4 regions of the Billgrantia sp. C5P2 genome follow, and region 1 is predicted to be linked to each of the others. Evidence: predicted binding sites of a transcription regulator. Region 1 holds the regulator's gene; each other region holds the start of a gene.
What was found. Region 1 encodes FNR, which switches genes on or off when oxygen is low (the NO sensors DNR and NnrR bind a similar motif). Its sites were predicted from a motif close to TTGATNTANATCAA; they were not measured.
Positions count from the first base shown of each region.

Region 2: the regulator FNR is predicted to act here: its motif matches at 2,111-2,124, upstream of ACRWQA_RS06350 (Hsp20/alpha crystallin family protein).
Region 3: the regulator FNR is predicted to act here: its motif matches at 1,497-1,510, upstream of ACRWQA_RS06985 (OmpW/AlkL family protein).
Region 4: the regulator FNR is predicted to act here: its motif matches at 1,347-1,360, upstream of paaG (2-(1,2-epoxy-1,2-dihydrophenyl)acetyl-CoA isomerase PaaG).

Region 1 is NZ_CM128542.1:3,581,414-3,585,108, forward strand. Features, by position in the region: gene hemN (oxygen-independent coproporphyrinogen III oxidase) at 1-865, shown strand, start outside; gene fnr (fumarate/nitrate reduction transcriptional regulator Fnr) at 984-1,730, shown strand; gene ttcA (tRNA 2-thiocytidine(32) synthetase TtcA) at 1,809-2,750, opposite strand; gene ACRWQA_RS16535 (3'-5' exonuclease) at 2,841-3,470, opposite strand; gene ACRWQA_RS16540 (DUF294 nucleotidyltransferase-like domain-containing protein) at 3,515-3,695, opposite strand, start outside.
Region 2 is NZ_CM128542.1:1,367,693-1,371,387, reverse strand. Features, by position in the region: gene pepN (aminopeptidase N) at 1-849, opposite strand, end outside; gene ACRWQA_RS06355 (YbaN family protein) at 922-1,320, opposite strand; gene ACRWQA_RS06350 (Hsp20/alpha crystallin family protein) at 1,460-1,990, opposite strand; gene ACRWQA_RS06345 (YajQ family cyclic di-GMP-binding protein) at 2,169-2,654, opposite strand; gene rimI (ribosomal protein S18-alanine N-acetyltransferase) at 2,735-3,208, opposite strand; gene ACRWQA_RS06335 (RimK family ATP-grasp domain-containing protein) at 3,395-3,695, shown strand, end outside.
Region 3 is NZ_CM128542.1:1,502,049-1,505,743, reverse strand. Features, by position in the region: gene putP (sodium/proline symporter PutP) at 1-120, shown strand, start outside; gene ACRWQA_RS06995 (hypothetical protein) at 208-504, opposite strand; gene ACRWQA_RS06990 (OmpW/AlkL family protein) at 774-1,367, shown strand; gene ACRWQA_RS06985 (OmpW/AlkL family protein) at 1,595-2,227, shown strand; gene ACRWQA_RS06980 (gamma-glutamylcyclotransferase family protein) at 2,299-2,799, opposite strand; gene ACRWQA_RS06975 (YqcC family protein) at 2,832-3,164, opposite strand; gene ACRWQA_RS06970 (amino acid ABC transporter ATP-binding protein) at 3,257-3,695, opposite strand, start outside.
Region 4 is NZ_CM128542.1:89,965-93,659, reverse strand. Features, by position in the region: gene paaX (phenylacetic acid degradation operon negative regulatory protein PaaX) at 1-274, shown strand, start outside; gene paaY (phenylacetic acid degradation protein PaaY) at 309-917, opposite strand; gene paaG (2-(1,2-epoxy-1,2-dihydrophenyl)acetyl-CoA isomerase PaaG) at 1,561-2,352, shown strand; gene paaI (hydroxyphenylacetyl-CoA thioesterase PaaI) at 2,377-2,844, shown strand; gene paaK (phenylacetate--CoA ligase PaaK) at 2,938-3,695, shown strand, end outside.

The DNA of each region.
Region 1 (3,695 bases):
CGGCGTCCAGGATCTCGACCCCAGGGTGCAGCGCGCCGTGAATCGGGTCCAGCCCCGCATCCTTACCGAGGTGCTGCTCGACGAGGCCGACCGCCTCGGTTTTCGTTCGCTCAACCTCGACCTGATTTACGGCCTGCCTCTCCAGACCCGCGACAGCTTTGCCGCCACCCTGGAACAGGTCATCGCCATGGCGCCGGCGCGCCTTTCGGTCTACAACTATGCCCACATGCCCCAGCGTTTCGCGGCCCAGCGCCGTATTCGCGCCGAAGACCTGCCCGGGCCCGAGGAGAAGCTGGCGATATTGCGCACCACCATCGCCATGCTGACCGAGGCAGGCTACGTGCACATCGGCATGGATCACTTCGCCCGAACCAGCGACAGCCTGGCCATCGCCCAGCGCAACGGTACCCTGCAGCGCAATTTCCAGGGCTACTCGAGCCATGCCCAGTGCGACCTGGTGGGGCTCGGCGTCTCGGCCATCTCCTGCGTCGATGACGTCTACGCCCAGAACCATACCCGCCTTGCCGACTACGAGGCCGCCCTCGACGGCAGCCAACTGCCCACGGCAAGGGGCATCCGGCTGACCTTCGATGACCGAGTCAGGCGGCATGCCATCGAGCGCCTGATGTGCGACATGACGCTGGATCTGGACGAGCTGAGTGAAACCTTCGGCATCGATGCCCCTCGCTATCTGACGGAGGCCCTGTCCCGACTGGAGCTCCCCCAGCGTGACGGGCTGGTGACCGTGGAAGGCCATCGGGTGGTCGCCACACCGATCGGGAGGTTGCTGATCCGGCACCTCGCCATGGCCTTCGATGCCCGGCTGCCGCCAAGGCTCGACACCCAGTTCTCGCGTATCGTCTAGATACGCGGAGTGTGCCGGCCGGGCCTAATCTTATTGCGGCCAAAGGTCGCAAGGGGCATTTCACCTGCTTCATTAATGTTCCATAATGCCTCCATGACGATGATCAAGGAGGTGGAGCATGCCGGTCAACGCGGCCAATGCGCTCGGCAAGCGGCGCTCACTGCTGCATGAAACCCGCTGTCAGAACTGCAGCTTGAGTTCGCTGTGCCTGCCGCTCGCTCTGGAACTCGAGGACATGGAGCAGTTCGATGCGATCATCAAGCGCCGCTCTCCATTGAAGAAGGGCGAGTCGTTGTTCCGCCAGGGTAGTGGTTTCAGCAGCGTTTTTGCCGTGCGCTCCGGCAGTCTCAAGCAGGTTACCACCGAGGGTTCGGGTGACGATCAGGTCACCAATTTCTACTTGCCCAGTGAGCTGGTCGGCCTCGACGGCATCGACGAGCAGATCTATCCCGGCAGCGTGATCGCGCTGGAAACCACCACCGTGTGCGAGATCCCCTTCGACCGGCTTGATTCACTCTCCGAGCAATTACCCGAGCTGCGCGGTCAGCTCTACCGCAGCATGAGCAAGGAACTGCGCGACGACCGCAAGATGATGCGCCTGCTGTCGCGCAAGACCGCCGATCAGCGCCTGGCCAGCTTCTTCTCCAGCCTCTCGGACCGCTTCCGTCGCCGCGGCTATTCGCCCTACAGCTTCCGCCTCTCCATGTCGCGGGCCGACATCGGCAACTACCTGGGTCTGGCGGTGGAAACGGTCAGCCGTATTCTGGGGCGCTTCCAACAGCAGGGGCTGGTCGAGGTCTCCGGTCGCGAGGTGAATATCCTCAATCTGGAAGCCCTGGTGGCCCAGGCGCAGGACGAACACTGAGCCCATAACCGCCCCGAACGAAGAGACCCGCCCGGCAATGCCGGGCGGGTCTCTCTTTGGGCAGGACGAACCGGCCGATCAGTTGCTGCGCGATAGATCCAGCGCGTCGATCCGGCGCTCGCGCAACCGGGCCTGCTTGGTCTCGAGCCCTTCGAAGTCGAACAGCTCGCGGTCGGCCAACTGAGAGGGCGCCACGTTGGTCACCGCCTTGAACATGGATTCGATGCGCCCGGGGTGCTTACGCTCCCACTCGGCCAGCATCTCCTTGACCACCTGGCGCTGCAGGTTGGGCTGGGAACCGCACAGATTGCAGGGGATGATGGGGAAGTCCATCAACCGGGCGAATTCGGCGATATCCGCCTCGCGGCAGTAGGCCAGGGGGCGGATGACGATGTTCTTGCCGTCGTCGGAGAGCAGCTTGGGAGGCATCGCCTTGAGAGAGCCACCGTAGAACATATTGAGGAACAGTGTCTCCAGGATGTCCTCGCGATGGTGCCCCAGTGCCACCTTGGTCGCGCCGATCTCCTCGGCGAAGCCATAGAGGGAGCCGCGACGCAGCCGTGAGCAGAGCGCGCAGGTGGTCTTGCCCTCCGGCGTCTTCTCCTTCACCACCGAATAGGTATCGCGCTCGAGGATGTAGTACTCGACGCCAACGGAATCGAGATACTCGGGCAGTACATGCTCGGGGTAACCCGGCTGCTTCTGGTCGAGATTGACCGCCACCAGCGAGAAGTTCACCGGCGCATTGCGCTGCAGGTTGCGCAGGATCTCGAGCATGGTGTAGCTGTCCTTGCCGCCCGACAGGCAGACCATGACCCGGTCGCCTTCGTGGATCATCCCATAGTCGATGATGGCGTTGCCCACCTGGCGGCGCAGGCGCTTCTGCAGCTTGTTGAATTCACGCCGGGCTCTGGCATCGAGTGCGTCCAGCGGCGAGGGCTCCTCGCTCTGATTGCCCGGCGCCTGGCAAGCATCGGGGCCGGCGGCAACAAGGGGATCGAAAATCATGGCGTCTTGCATGGTCACGGGCTGCCAAGGCATGGTGGATGACGGGGGCCATCCTACCATTGCCTCTGCCCCGAGGCGACGCCACGGCGACGATTCACCGCGTCAGGCCTCGCGGCGGTCCTGCATCCCGGCCCGCTCCACGCGCAGGTACATCAATGCCGTGGTCACGGCGTCGCCGAGGGCGGTATTGCGCCCCATGACCGGCACACCCAAGGCCTCCGCCACCGCCTCGAAACGCTGCGCGCGCGGTTCGGGTTCCATGACACTGCGACGCTGCTGCCGGTGGTACAGCTGCGCCACATCGATGCCGCTGTTGGGAAGGTCGAAGCCGAAGCGCGGACGAATCTGGCGATTGAGAATGGCCAGGTCGAAGTCGAGCCGCCAGCCCAGCAGTGGCCGGTTGCCGATGAAATCGAGCAGCGTCACCAGCGCCTCGTCCAGGCTGATGCCGTCATCCAGATCGATACCACGCAGGCCATGCACGCGGATCGAATCGCCAGTCAGCGTGGCGGGGCGCTTCAGGCGCAGGTCCAGCGATTCACTGGTCAACACCCTGTCACCGCGCACCTTGACCGCGCCGATGGATACGGGCTCGGCGGTACGGGTATCGACACCGGTGGTTTCGCAGTCGATGGCCACCAGCTCATCCCCGGTGTAGGGGCGGAATAACCAGCCATACTCGCCGCCGGCATGCCGCCGACGGTCGTTGGCCCGGCGCAGAGCGCGAAACATACCGTTCCTCCTTGGTTCTTGTCTGCCTCTCGCGGCTCTCGACCTCAGGAATATTCGAGGTGATAACGCTGCGACAGGCTCTGCTTGAAGTCCTTGACGATGTGTAGTGCCTCACGCAGCAGGTCACGCTCGAGCGACGACAGCTGCTGAACCACGACACGGTCGGGGCTCTTGCTGACGATATCGCCGTCCAGGCGCTCCAGTTGCTGCTTCAGGCGCAGTTCG
Region 2 (3,695 bases), 2.2 Mb from region 1:
TGGGTGGGTCAGCACCGCCGCCGAGTTGAAGATATTGAGCCCCTTGTTCTCCATGGCGCCCATATTGAAGTCGTTGACTGCCACGATCATGAACAGGTCGAGATCGTATTCGCGGCCGTAGGTCTCCTCGTCCCACGCCATGGCTCGCTTGAGCGAGGCCATGGCGTGGTCAGTCTTGCCCAGGTTCTCCTCCTCGACCCAGATCTGCAGCGTGACCTCACGCCCGCTCATTGTAGTGAAGCGATCCTCGACCTTCTCCAGGTCGCCAGCCACCAGGGCGAACAGGTAGCTGGGCTTGGGAAACGGATCGTTCCAGGTCACGAAGTGGCGCCCACCGGGCAGTTCGCCCCGCTCCACCGTGTTGCCGTTGGAGAGCAGCACCGGCAGGCTCTGTCGGTCGCCGATCACGGTGGTGGAGAAGGTGGCCATTACGTCCGGGCGGTCCGGGTAGTAGGTGATGCGGCGGAAACCCTCGGCTTCGCACTGGGTGCAATACATGCCGTTGGAAAGATAAAGGCCTTCCAGCGCCGTGTTCTCGCTGGGAGAGATCTCGACTTCCGTGTCCAGGCGAAACTGCCTGGGTGGGTTGTGCACGGTCAGGTCGGCATCACTGAGAGCGTACTCGTCGTCGGCGAGCACCTGGCCATCGATGGCGATACGCTTGAGGGTCAGCTGCTCACCATCGAGTACGAGAGGCGCCTCGCCCTCACTTTGCGGGTGGCGCTCCATCTGCAAACTCGCCTTGACCTTGGTCGCGGCGGGGTCCAGTTCGAAAGTCAGCTCGACATGGGTCACACGGTAGGCGGGCGGCCGGTAATCGTGACGATGGGTCGGCTTGGGTTCAGACATCGGGAAGACTCCTGTCCTTGATCGATGCCCATTGTACGGTCGCGAGCTCCCCAACCTCAAAGAAGCTTGACCTCAACGCCGCACGAGGCGCACTGCCGCCGTGCTGCCAGGCTCGGGTCGTGTGACGATCCAGAGTCCCAGCAATGCCAGGCCTGCCACCAGCATCAGCTTCAGCCATACCAGGCTGAGGGTCATCAGCAGCACCAGGATCGAGAGTGCCAGCATCAGGCTGGCGATCCATTTGGCGTGACGCGGTATCGCGCGCTCGCCCTCCCAGGCCATCACGGTCGGGCCGAAGCGTGGATGCTCGCGAATCCACAAGGCAAAGCGCGGCGAGCCCCGCGATGCCGCCCATACGGCCAGCAGCATGAAGCAGGTCGTCGGCATCAGCGGTACGAACATGCCGACGACACCGAGCGCGAAGCTGATCCAGGCCAGAACGATGTAAAGGGCACGACGAAGCGAGTGCATGCATGAAGCTCCGAGATAGGCTTTCCCTGCTGCTTCCATTGAAGCCCATCTCGCCGGCGCAGGCCAATCGGCCATGCCTATGGCACCGTTAGAAAAAGAAAAGCCCGCCCGAGGGCGAGCGGAAGTGACAGGACAGCATCTACTGGATAGGAATCTCACGGCGATTCTCTCTCACTTCGCCACTGCGAGGTACGTGCACCTTGAGCACGCCGTTGGCGAACGAAGCCCTGATCTCGTCGGGTCGCGCATCGACGGGCAGATCGAGTACCCGGCGGAAGCTGCCGTAGGAGCGCTCGATGCGCTGGTAGCGATCCTCCTTGGTGCTGCTCTCTTGGCGCTTCTCGCCCTCGATGATCAAGCGGTCGCCATCCAAGGTAAGCTTGACGTCCTTCTCGTCCACGCCAGGCACCTCGACGCTGACCAGGTACTCATCGTCGCGTTCGGCAATGTCGAGCTGCGGCCTGAGCAGGCTGGCCATCTCGCCGAATCGACTCTCGAGCGCCGGCATGCCGAACTGACGCATGACGCCGTCCATCCAGCGGTCGAGTTCCTGGTGCATGCCGAGCAACGGCGAGAGTTCGCGATGTCGAGGTTCCATGGGTGCCGGCGCACCAGCGTCGCCTCGCTCGCTCTTGAACCAGTTCCAGGGTGAGAACTTTTGCAGATTCATACGCCACCTCCTGTTCGTGACAAACACACGTGACGCATCGGACAGGCCTTTCGGCACTGCGCTAGCACGAATAGAATTGGTGGCAGGGAAACGGTTTTCAAGTGGAACTCGAGGCGCCCTTTGCGCTGGATCAAGTTTGGCCATCGACCACTGACGGGTCGATGGCAGGCGAGGCATGTCAATCGCGGAAGTTATCGAACTGCAGCGCCAGGTCGGGGCCGCCTTCGCCGCGCAGCATGGCGATGACCTCCTGCAGGTCGTCGCGCTTCTTGCCGGTGACCCTTACCTTGTCGCCCTGAATCTGCGCCTGCACCTTGAGCTTGCTGTCCTTGATGCGCTTGACGATATCCTTGGCCTCCTTCTGCTCCAAACCCTGCTTGAGCTTGACCTCCTGGCGGGCACGCACACCGGAGAGCTCGGGTTCCTGGATATCCATGCAACGCGCGTCGATTCCACGAGCGATGAGGCGATTGCGCAGTACATCGAGCATCTGCTGGAGCTGGAAGTCGACTTCCGCCTCGAGCTGCACGGTGTCGCCGTTGAGCTCGAAGCTCGCCTTGACCCCCTTGAAGTCGAAGCGCCCCTGGATTTCACGGTTGGCCTGATCGACGGCGTTGCTGGCTTCGTGCTTGTCGTATTCGGAAACGATGTCGAAGGTTGGCATGGCGATGTCCTTGTTTGCCCAATCATGCCGGAAGTCTACCAGCCCGGATCGATCCCTGCGCGCCCGTGGCTCCCCCCAGGCTAGGCCGAGTTCTCTTCTGCCAGGATCACGAGCGGCTTATTCATCTGCCAGCCGGCACAACCATCCTCATAATAGTCCTCGAGCCAGCGCTCCAATCGAAAGCCCATGCGCCGATAGAGCCCGAGAGCGGTGCGGTTGTCGGCCCGCACCTCCAGACCCAGCGCCTCGGCATCATGCCGTACGGCGACCCGCTCCAGCGCCTCGAGCAGTTGGCGGCCCAGGCCGCTGCCCCGCGCCTCGGGATGAACGCAGAAGGAATAGAGCCGGGCACGACGACTGCCTCGACGGAACAACAGGGTGCCATACCCCACGAGACGTCCCCCATCGTCGGCCACAAGGGTCTCGGCATGAGCACGATTCAACAGGTGCCAGAGCTGTCGGCGGCTGAAGCGATCGCCGCTGAAGGCCACCTGCTCCAGGCGAAAAAGTGCGTCCAGATCCTGAGGTTGGGCCTGGCGCAGAGTAACGGTCATGGATCTCTCCGGGGCTGCGGTAGCAACACGGAATACAGTGAAAACAGGGTCGTATCGACAGGCCTTGGACCGTCGGGATCATGAAATCATTTCACCTGTCGAAGCGCTTGTCGACAGGAAGTTGCAGCGTCATGCTGGCCGCAATCGCGGCACTGCCGCCCCGTATCACTCGAACGGAACTCGCTCATGTGCGCCTTGCGTATCGTCGTCGACCGACAGGAAGACTGGCAGCCCTACTATCCCTCCGAAGACCTGATCAGCGCCGACGACTTCCTGGCCCTGGATCGGCGCCATCGTAGCGCGGCCGACCAGGACCGCAGCACCCACGTGATCAACCTGTGCGGTGAACTCGACTATCTGGGCACCGGCTACTACGTTTCCCTGCTCGCCCAGGCACGTGGTCAGCGTGTTCTGCCCAGCGTGGAAACCCTCAACGAGCTGTCGCGCAAGGCCTTGGTCGACCTGCAACTGGATACCCTGGCCCCCT
Region 3 (3,695 bases), 2.1 Mb from region 1:
CTCTACGAGATCGTCCCTGGAGTGATCCTGGCTTATGCGGCCATTATCGTGGCCAGCCTGGCCACCGAAGAGCCGGATCTGCGTGTAACTGCCGACTTCGATACCTTCGAGGAAGCGTAATCAGCCGGCACCCACGCAACCGATAGCATCACGCAACGAGAAAGCCGCCTTCATGGCGGCTTTCTTGTCGGTGCAGCCCGCCTCAACTCATGTCATCCAAAGGGCACGCACGATCACGATGACGGCAAAGGCGCCTAGTGCAGCCAAACTCACCGGAGGAGTGGTCGCACGCCGCAGCCAATGGCGGCGGAACCCGAGTCCCAGCGGCTGCATGAAGGCCGCGCCCAGCGCCCAGACACCAAGCCCGATGGCAGGCATGCGCAAGATCATCGGCAATCCACTGATCAGCTCGGGGCGAATCAACAATCCTAGCGCCAGTACCGCTGCCGCCAGCATGGCCGCCAGCGTCAACCACATCGGGCAATCCTGCACTTCTGTCCGCATCGCGACCTCTCCTGTGTGCGCCTACACAAGGCTTAGCCCTTCGTCCTGCCTTACGCCATGCTGCCCTACAGCAATAATTGTACATCGTGCTGCACAATGTTTGTCATATTCGCGGCTTTGAAATTAGGTGAACAGCGATTATGCCAAACAATCATGTCAATGACGGCGATAACAAAATTAAACAGGACTTTTAGAAACAGTGTTCGTATACTACACATCGTCCAATGCTGCCGGGAACCTCCGGCGTTAGAAACCAGGAGGACGCTGTAATGAAATCGATCCGTCTGATTCCCGTGGTTGCCCTTGCAGCCAGCTCCCTCTTCGCTAGCCAGGCAGCCCTGGCCTATGGCGCCGGCGATACCTTCGTGCGTGGCGGCTTCGCCAAGTCCGATACCCGTTCCGACAATGGTGCGCTCGACAGTATCAGCAGCGGCGAAACCGGCTTTACCTACGGTGCCGGCTACCTGTTTCACGACAAGGTGGGCATCGAACTCAATGGCTCCGAGAAGATCGAGCATACCTACAGCGCTGGCGGTGACACCGATACCATCGACCGCATGCCGGTCAATCTGCTGGTGAACTACTACCCGCTCGGTGGGCTGGATTCCAAAGTCCAGCCGTACGTCGGTGCAGGTGTGAACTACACCCGCTTCTCCGGCGAGCCGGAAGGCATTGATGCACGTCGCTCCTATGGCGCCGTGGGTCAGGTGGGTATCGATCTGGCCGTTACCGAAAACTTCATGCTCAATGGCTTCGCCAACTACGCCGATGTCGATTCCCGGCTCTCCGCCGATGGCGAGCGTATCGGCACGGCCAAGGTGGATCCGATGACCATCGGTGGCGGCGTGACCTTCCGCTTCTGAGCCAAACCGAGCTGACAGCGCGTCAGTACGAACACGCCGGGCCATTCTTGAGCCCGGCGTTCTTCGTTTTGGCGACACACCAGTCATAAGAAGCATCGAAAATACCCATTCAGTTGTCGAAAACAACTATTGCCTTGGGTCAATATTCTCTCGTCAGGCACTGAGTAGACTGGCTTCGTTCAAAAGCAGCTCCACGCTGTTCCTTTGCAAACGACAGGAGTCGACTCATGCGCAAGCAAGCCCTTCTCACTCTGATCACTGCTGGCCTCGCGGCCACTGCGGCCTTGGCCAGCAGCCAAGCGTTCGCCTATAACCAGGGCGACTTCATCACCCGCGTTGGCGTCGCTCATGTCGACCCCAAGAGCGATAATGGCAGTCTGGTGAATGGCGCTATTGATGTCGACGTTCGTAGCGATACCAACCTGGGCTTCACCCTGGGTTACCTGTTCCACGATAAGCTCGGCATCGAGCTGCTTGCGGCGCTGCCGTTCAAGCACGATATCGAACTCAATGGCGTGGAAGCCGCTTCGACCAAGCATCTGCCGCCAACCCTTACCCTGCAGTACTACCCGCTGGGCGGCACCGGTTCCCAGTTGCAGCCCTATGCCGGCGTCGGCCTCAACTACACCCACTTCTTCAGCGAAGAGATCGATATCGAAGGGGTGGACCTGGACCTCGACAGCTCCTGGGGCCTGGCCGGTCAGCTTGGCCTCGACGTGCGACTCGACGACAACTGGGGCATCAACGCCGCCGCCTGGTACGTCGATATCGATACCGATGCCAGCCTGAACGGCACGGATGTAGGCAAGGTCAGTATCGACCCCTGGGTGTTCATGGCCGGCGTCAGCTATCGCTTCTGATCCCGCCATCCCGAACGCCGAGAGGCCCGCCGGATGGCGGGCCTCGTACGTTTCAGGACTGCCAGCAGACCTCAGCGTGGGGAGTGCCGCGACAGGCCCAGCAGTAAGAGAAGCCGATCCTCCAGGTCATGAACCGCTTCGACCTCGGCCAGGCGGCGATGATACTCGACGCTGAGGAAGGGCTCGCCCGCCAGCAGATGATCCAGGTATTCTCGGGCTGGTTTGAGTGCCTTGGCGGTGGTGCCAGGCGCAGCGATATAGACCCAGGCCTCTATCGGGCCCTCCCGGGTAACGATGGGCAGGCGATGTCGCTCGTACTCCGACGGGTAGCCTTCGAAAGGGTCCATTCGCTCGATCTGGTCCGGCTCAAGCAGCTCGAACAGGGCTCCTTCGACCTTCTCCCCCGCTACCGGAACCACATTGGCATGGGCGATGCCTGCAACCCGCGACGCCTTGTCGAAGCGCAGTGCATGATCGAGCAGCACGCCCGATAGAGAGCGTCGTGTCGCACCAATGCGGGCCTCGACCCGCGCCACGTTCATGTTGCTGCCATAGGCGAAGTAGTACGGCATGACGTTCTCATTGCGTGAGCGGCTAGGCAGCTTCAGTTCTCGGTCACCAGGCGGTCGATCTCCTCGATGGCCTTGCACATCAGCAGACGATCGGTAGCACGCGTACCCTGTTGGGCCAGATAGGTATCGACCACTGGCGCCACATCGCACTTCGCCGGCATCGGCGCTTCGGCCTCGACCAGGGCATCGAGCCTGGCGATGAACACGAAGCGAAGCCATTGCGGCAGGTTCATGGTATCGATGCAGAACGGCTGCTCGCTCTCGTATGCGTCGGGTGTCGGTGCGCTCATACGCCACATATTGGTGGCTTTCATGGTGGCCTCGAGACGGCGCAACGCTACGTCGAGCTCCTCGTGAACGGTCATGGAGTCTCCTGTTGGGCTATGACCCCATTATCGCACAACACGCCTGTTCACCAACTCTGACACGACGTCGTCCTGCAATCTCGGCTCGACCATTATGCAGGCTGGCCGGCCAGAATCTTGCGCAGGAAGTCGCGCGTGCGCGGATCCCGGGGCGCATTGAAAAGCTGTGAGGGAGGTCCTTGCTCGACAATGCGACCACCCTCCATGAACACGACACGATCTGCGACGTCCCTGGCGAAACCCATCTCGTGGGTCACCACCAGCATGGTCTGCCGTTCACGCGCCAGTTGCTTCATCAACCCGAGCACCTCCTCGACCCACTCCGGGTCGAGCGAAGAAGTCGGTTCATCGAACAGTATCACCTCGGCCTGGGCCGCCATGGCGCGACCGATACCCACCCGCTGCTGCTGGCCACCGGAGAGTGATGCGGGATAGGCATCCGCCTTGTCGGCCAGGCCGATGCGCTGGAGGATCTCCCGGGCTCGCTCATGCGCCTTGGCCTTGGGCCAGCGATTGACCACGATCAGCCCC
Region 4 (3,695 bases), 1.3 Mb from region 1:
TGAGGCACAGCCGATAGGCGATCAGGACGCCTTCATCGCCCGCACCCTACTGATCCACGAATATCGCAAGGTGCAACTGCGCGACCCTCAGCTACCCGAAGAGCTGCTGCCCACCGCCTGGGAAGGGCGCAACGCTCGCCAGCTCTGCCGCAACATCTATCGTGAGATCTATCAGGGCGCCGAGCGCTGGCTGGATCGCCACCTGGAAACCGCCGAAGGCCCACTGCCGGCCCCCGGCCCCAGTTTCTACCAGCGCTTCGGCGGCCTGGAGTAGATCGAGCCCGAGTTCGCCTACCGGCATGGCAGCGTTACCGCTCCTTGCCGAGGGTCTGCTGCTTGGGCTGGGTATCGCCGGCATTGAGCCGCGGCCGATCGCTATCCAGCTCGGCCAGCGGTTCACAGGGCTCCAGGCTGTCCCGACAGCGCTCGGTCAAGCGCTGGTACTCGCGGGTGCCCTGCTGTTTCCAGGCTACCTCCTGGTCGCTCAGCTCACGCTTGACCGTGGCTGGCGCACCCACCACCAGCGATTGGGGCGGGCATTCGAAGCCGGTCTTGACGAAGGCCGCGGCGGCGACGATCGAGCGCGCACCGATCACGGCGTTGTCCATCACCACGGCGTTCATACCCACCATGGCGTCCTGCCCCACCACGCAGCCGTGCAGCACGGCGCCATGGCCGATATGGCCATCCTTCTCCACCTTGGTGACACAACCGGGAAAGCCGTGCATCACGCAGGTATCCTGCAGGTTGGCACCCTCTTCCAGAACCAGCTGACCAAAGTCGCCGCGCATCACTGCGCCGGGCCCCACGTAGCAGCCGGGGCCGACGATGACGTCGCCGATCAGCACCGCGGTGGGGTGCACATAAGCGGTGGGGTGAACCACCGGAGTCACTCCTTCGAGTCGATAACAGGGCATGACGCGCTTCCTCAGTTGAGCTGGCCGCGGCGATGGCCCTGCACACCACGAAGCGGCGAACCGAAGGCCTGGCCGCCTATATCGACGGTTGTATCCAGGATCTCGCGTGACGGCCGAGCATTTGCCGGACTTGCCGAGGCATGAGCGACTCTGCCTCAATCCGATACGAGATAGCACAGCAGATTATTCATTGCGTAATAAAACATCAAACCATCCGACTGCTCCCGCTCCTGGCATAGTGCTACCGAAGCGTCGTAAAAAATAATCTTATTAACGGTTTAGAGAGGTAATGTCGCATGGAGCGGCCAGCCTTAGACCATGGTCTAACTTATCCACACCAGTGATGGCTGCCCAGGACAAACCATTGACCCAAAGACAGAAAAAATCCTCTCTATCGAAAAACGATACGATTAATATGCCTTAGCAAAGTTGATGCGTATCAAAAAAAATCTATACTCGATCCCATGCTCGGCTCGCCCATGCAGGCCGCGAGCCATTGCCGCGCCTATCCGTACCCAAGGCGAGGGCACCTACACACCAACCTGCGTCGCCCGGAGGTGGCTGAACGCTCCCATCCAGGCAGCAGAGTGGGCCGCAGGATGATGCTCCATCACCAACGAGCACTGAACACAGGAAAACGACAATGAGTGAAACGCCCCTGCTCCATACCGTGGAAGACGGTGTCGCCCGCCTCACATTGAACCGGCCTGACAGCCTCAACAGCTTCAACGCCGAACTGCATGCCGCCATGCGTGAGGCACTCGAGGCGGTTCGCCAGGACAACAGCGTGCGCGCTCTGCTGCTGACCGGCAGCGGCCGCGGCTTCTGTGCGGGGCAGGACCTTTCCGACCGTGCCGTGGCCCCCGGCGCTGAAGCACCGGACCTGGGCGAGTCCCTGGAGAAGCGCTACAACCCGATGCTACGCGCTCTGCGCGACCTGCCCTTCCCCACCGTGTGCGCGGTAAACGGCGTGGCCGCCGGCGCCGGCGCCAATATCGCCCTGACCTGCGACCTCGTACTGGCGGCACGCTCGGCCAGCTTCATCCAGGCCTTCTGCAAGATCGGCCTGATTCCGGATTCCGGCGGCACCTGGACCCTGCCGCGCCTGGTGGGCATGGCCCGCGCCAAGGGGCTGGCCATGCTGGGCGACAAGCTCAGCGCCGAGCAGGCCGAGCAGTGGGGCATGATCTGGAAAGTGGTGGATGACGAGGCACTGCAGGACGAGGCGCTGACCCTGGCGCGGCATCTGGCCACCCAGCCGACCCGCGGCCTGGCACTGATCAAGCGTGCCCTGCATGCCAGCGCAGACAACGACTTCGACGCCCAACTGGACCTGGAGCGTGATCTTCAGCGTCTCGCCGGTCGCACCGACGATTATCGCGAGGGCGTCAGCGCCTTCATGGAAAAACGCAAGCCCAGCTTCAAGGGGAAGTGAGATGACTGTCCTCGGAGACCATTCATGTCAGATACAGAGCTGAACCCGCAGCAGTTGGCCGAGGCCTGCGCCGAAACCATGTTTTCCCGCGACAACGCCAGTCAGGGGCTGGGCATGCGCATCGAGAGCGTGGCCCCGGGGCGAGCCGTACTCACCATGACGGTGCGCGAGGATATGGTGCAGGGGCACGGCAACTGCCACGGCGGCTTCATCTTTGCCCTGGCCGACTCCGCCTTCGCCTTCGCCTGCAACACCTACGACGAGGCCACCGTGGCCGCCGGCTGCAGCATCGATTACCTGGGGCCGGGCCAGCTTGGCGACGTGCTCACCGCCACCGCCGAGGAGCGCAGCCGTCGCGGCCGTACCGGCATCTACGACATCACCGTGCGCAACCAGCACGGTCACGAAGTCGCCCTGTTCCGCGGCCGCTCCTACAAGATCCGCGGCAGCGTGCGTCGCCTGGAAGAGACTGCAGCAGAGAGCCAAGCATGAAAGACGCCCTGATCATCGCCAAGCAGGCCTTTGCATCGGCGTGCCTCTGATACAGCGCAACGACTATAACAATCCTCCGACCGGAGAAGCCTGATGACACAGACCGTCGAACGCCTCAACAACTCGGCTCTCGATCAGATGGAACTCGCCAGCATCGATGAGCTGCGCGCCACCCAGCTCAAGCGGCTCAGGTGGAGCCTTCGGCACGCCTACGACAACGTGCCCTTTTATCGTCGCTCCTTCGACAGCGCCGGCCTGCACCCCGAAGACGTCAAGAGCCTCGAGGACCTCGGTAAGCTCCCCTTCACCACCAAGGCCGACCTGCGCGACCACTACCCCTTCGGCATGTTCGCCACGCCGATGAGCGACATCGTGCGCGTGCATGCGTCCAGCGGCACCACCGGTCAGCCCACCGTGGTGGGCTATACCCAGCGGGATATCGACACCTGGGCCGACGTGGTGGCACGCTCCATCCGAGCCGCTGGCGGCACCCGCAAGGACAAGGTGCACGTGGCCTACGGCTACGGCCTGTTCACCGGCGGCCTGGGCGCGCATTACGGCGCCGAGCGCCTGGGCTGCACCGTGATTCCGATGTCCGGGGGCCAGACCGAGAAACAGGTCCAACTGATCCGTGACTTCCAGCCGGACATCATCATGGTCACCCCCTCCTACATGCTCAACATCGCCGATGAGATGGAGCGCCAAGGCATCGACCCCCACCAGTTGCCGTTGCGCGCCGGCATCTTCGGTGCCGAGCCCTGGACCAACGACATGCGAACCGCGCTGGAGAAGCGCCTGGGCATCGATGCGCTGGACATCTACGGCCTCTCCGAGGTGATGGGGCCCGGCGT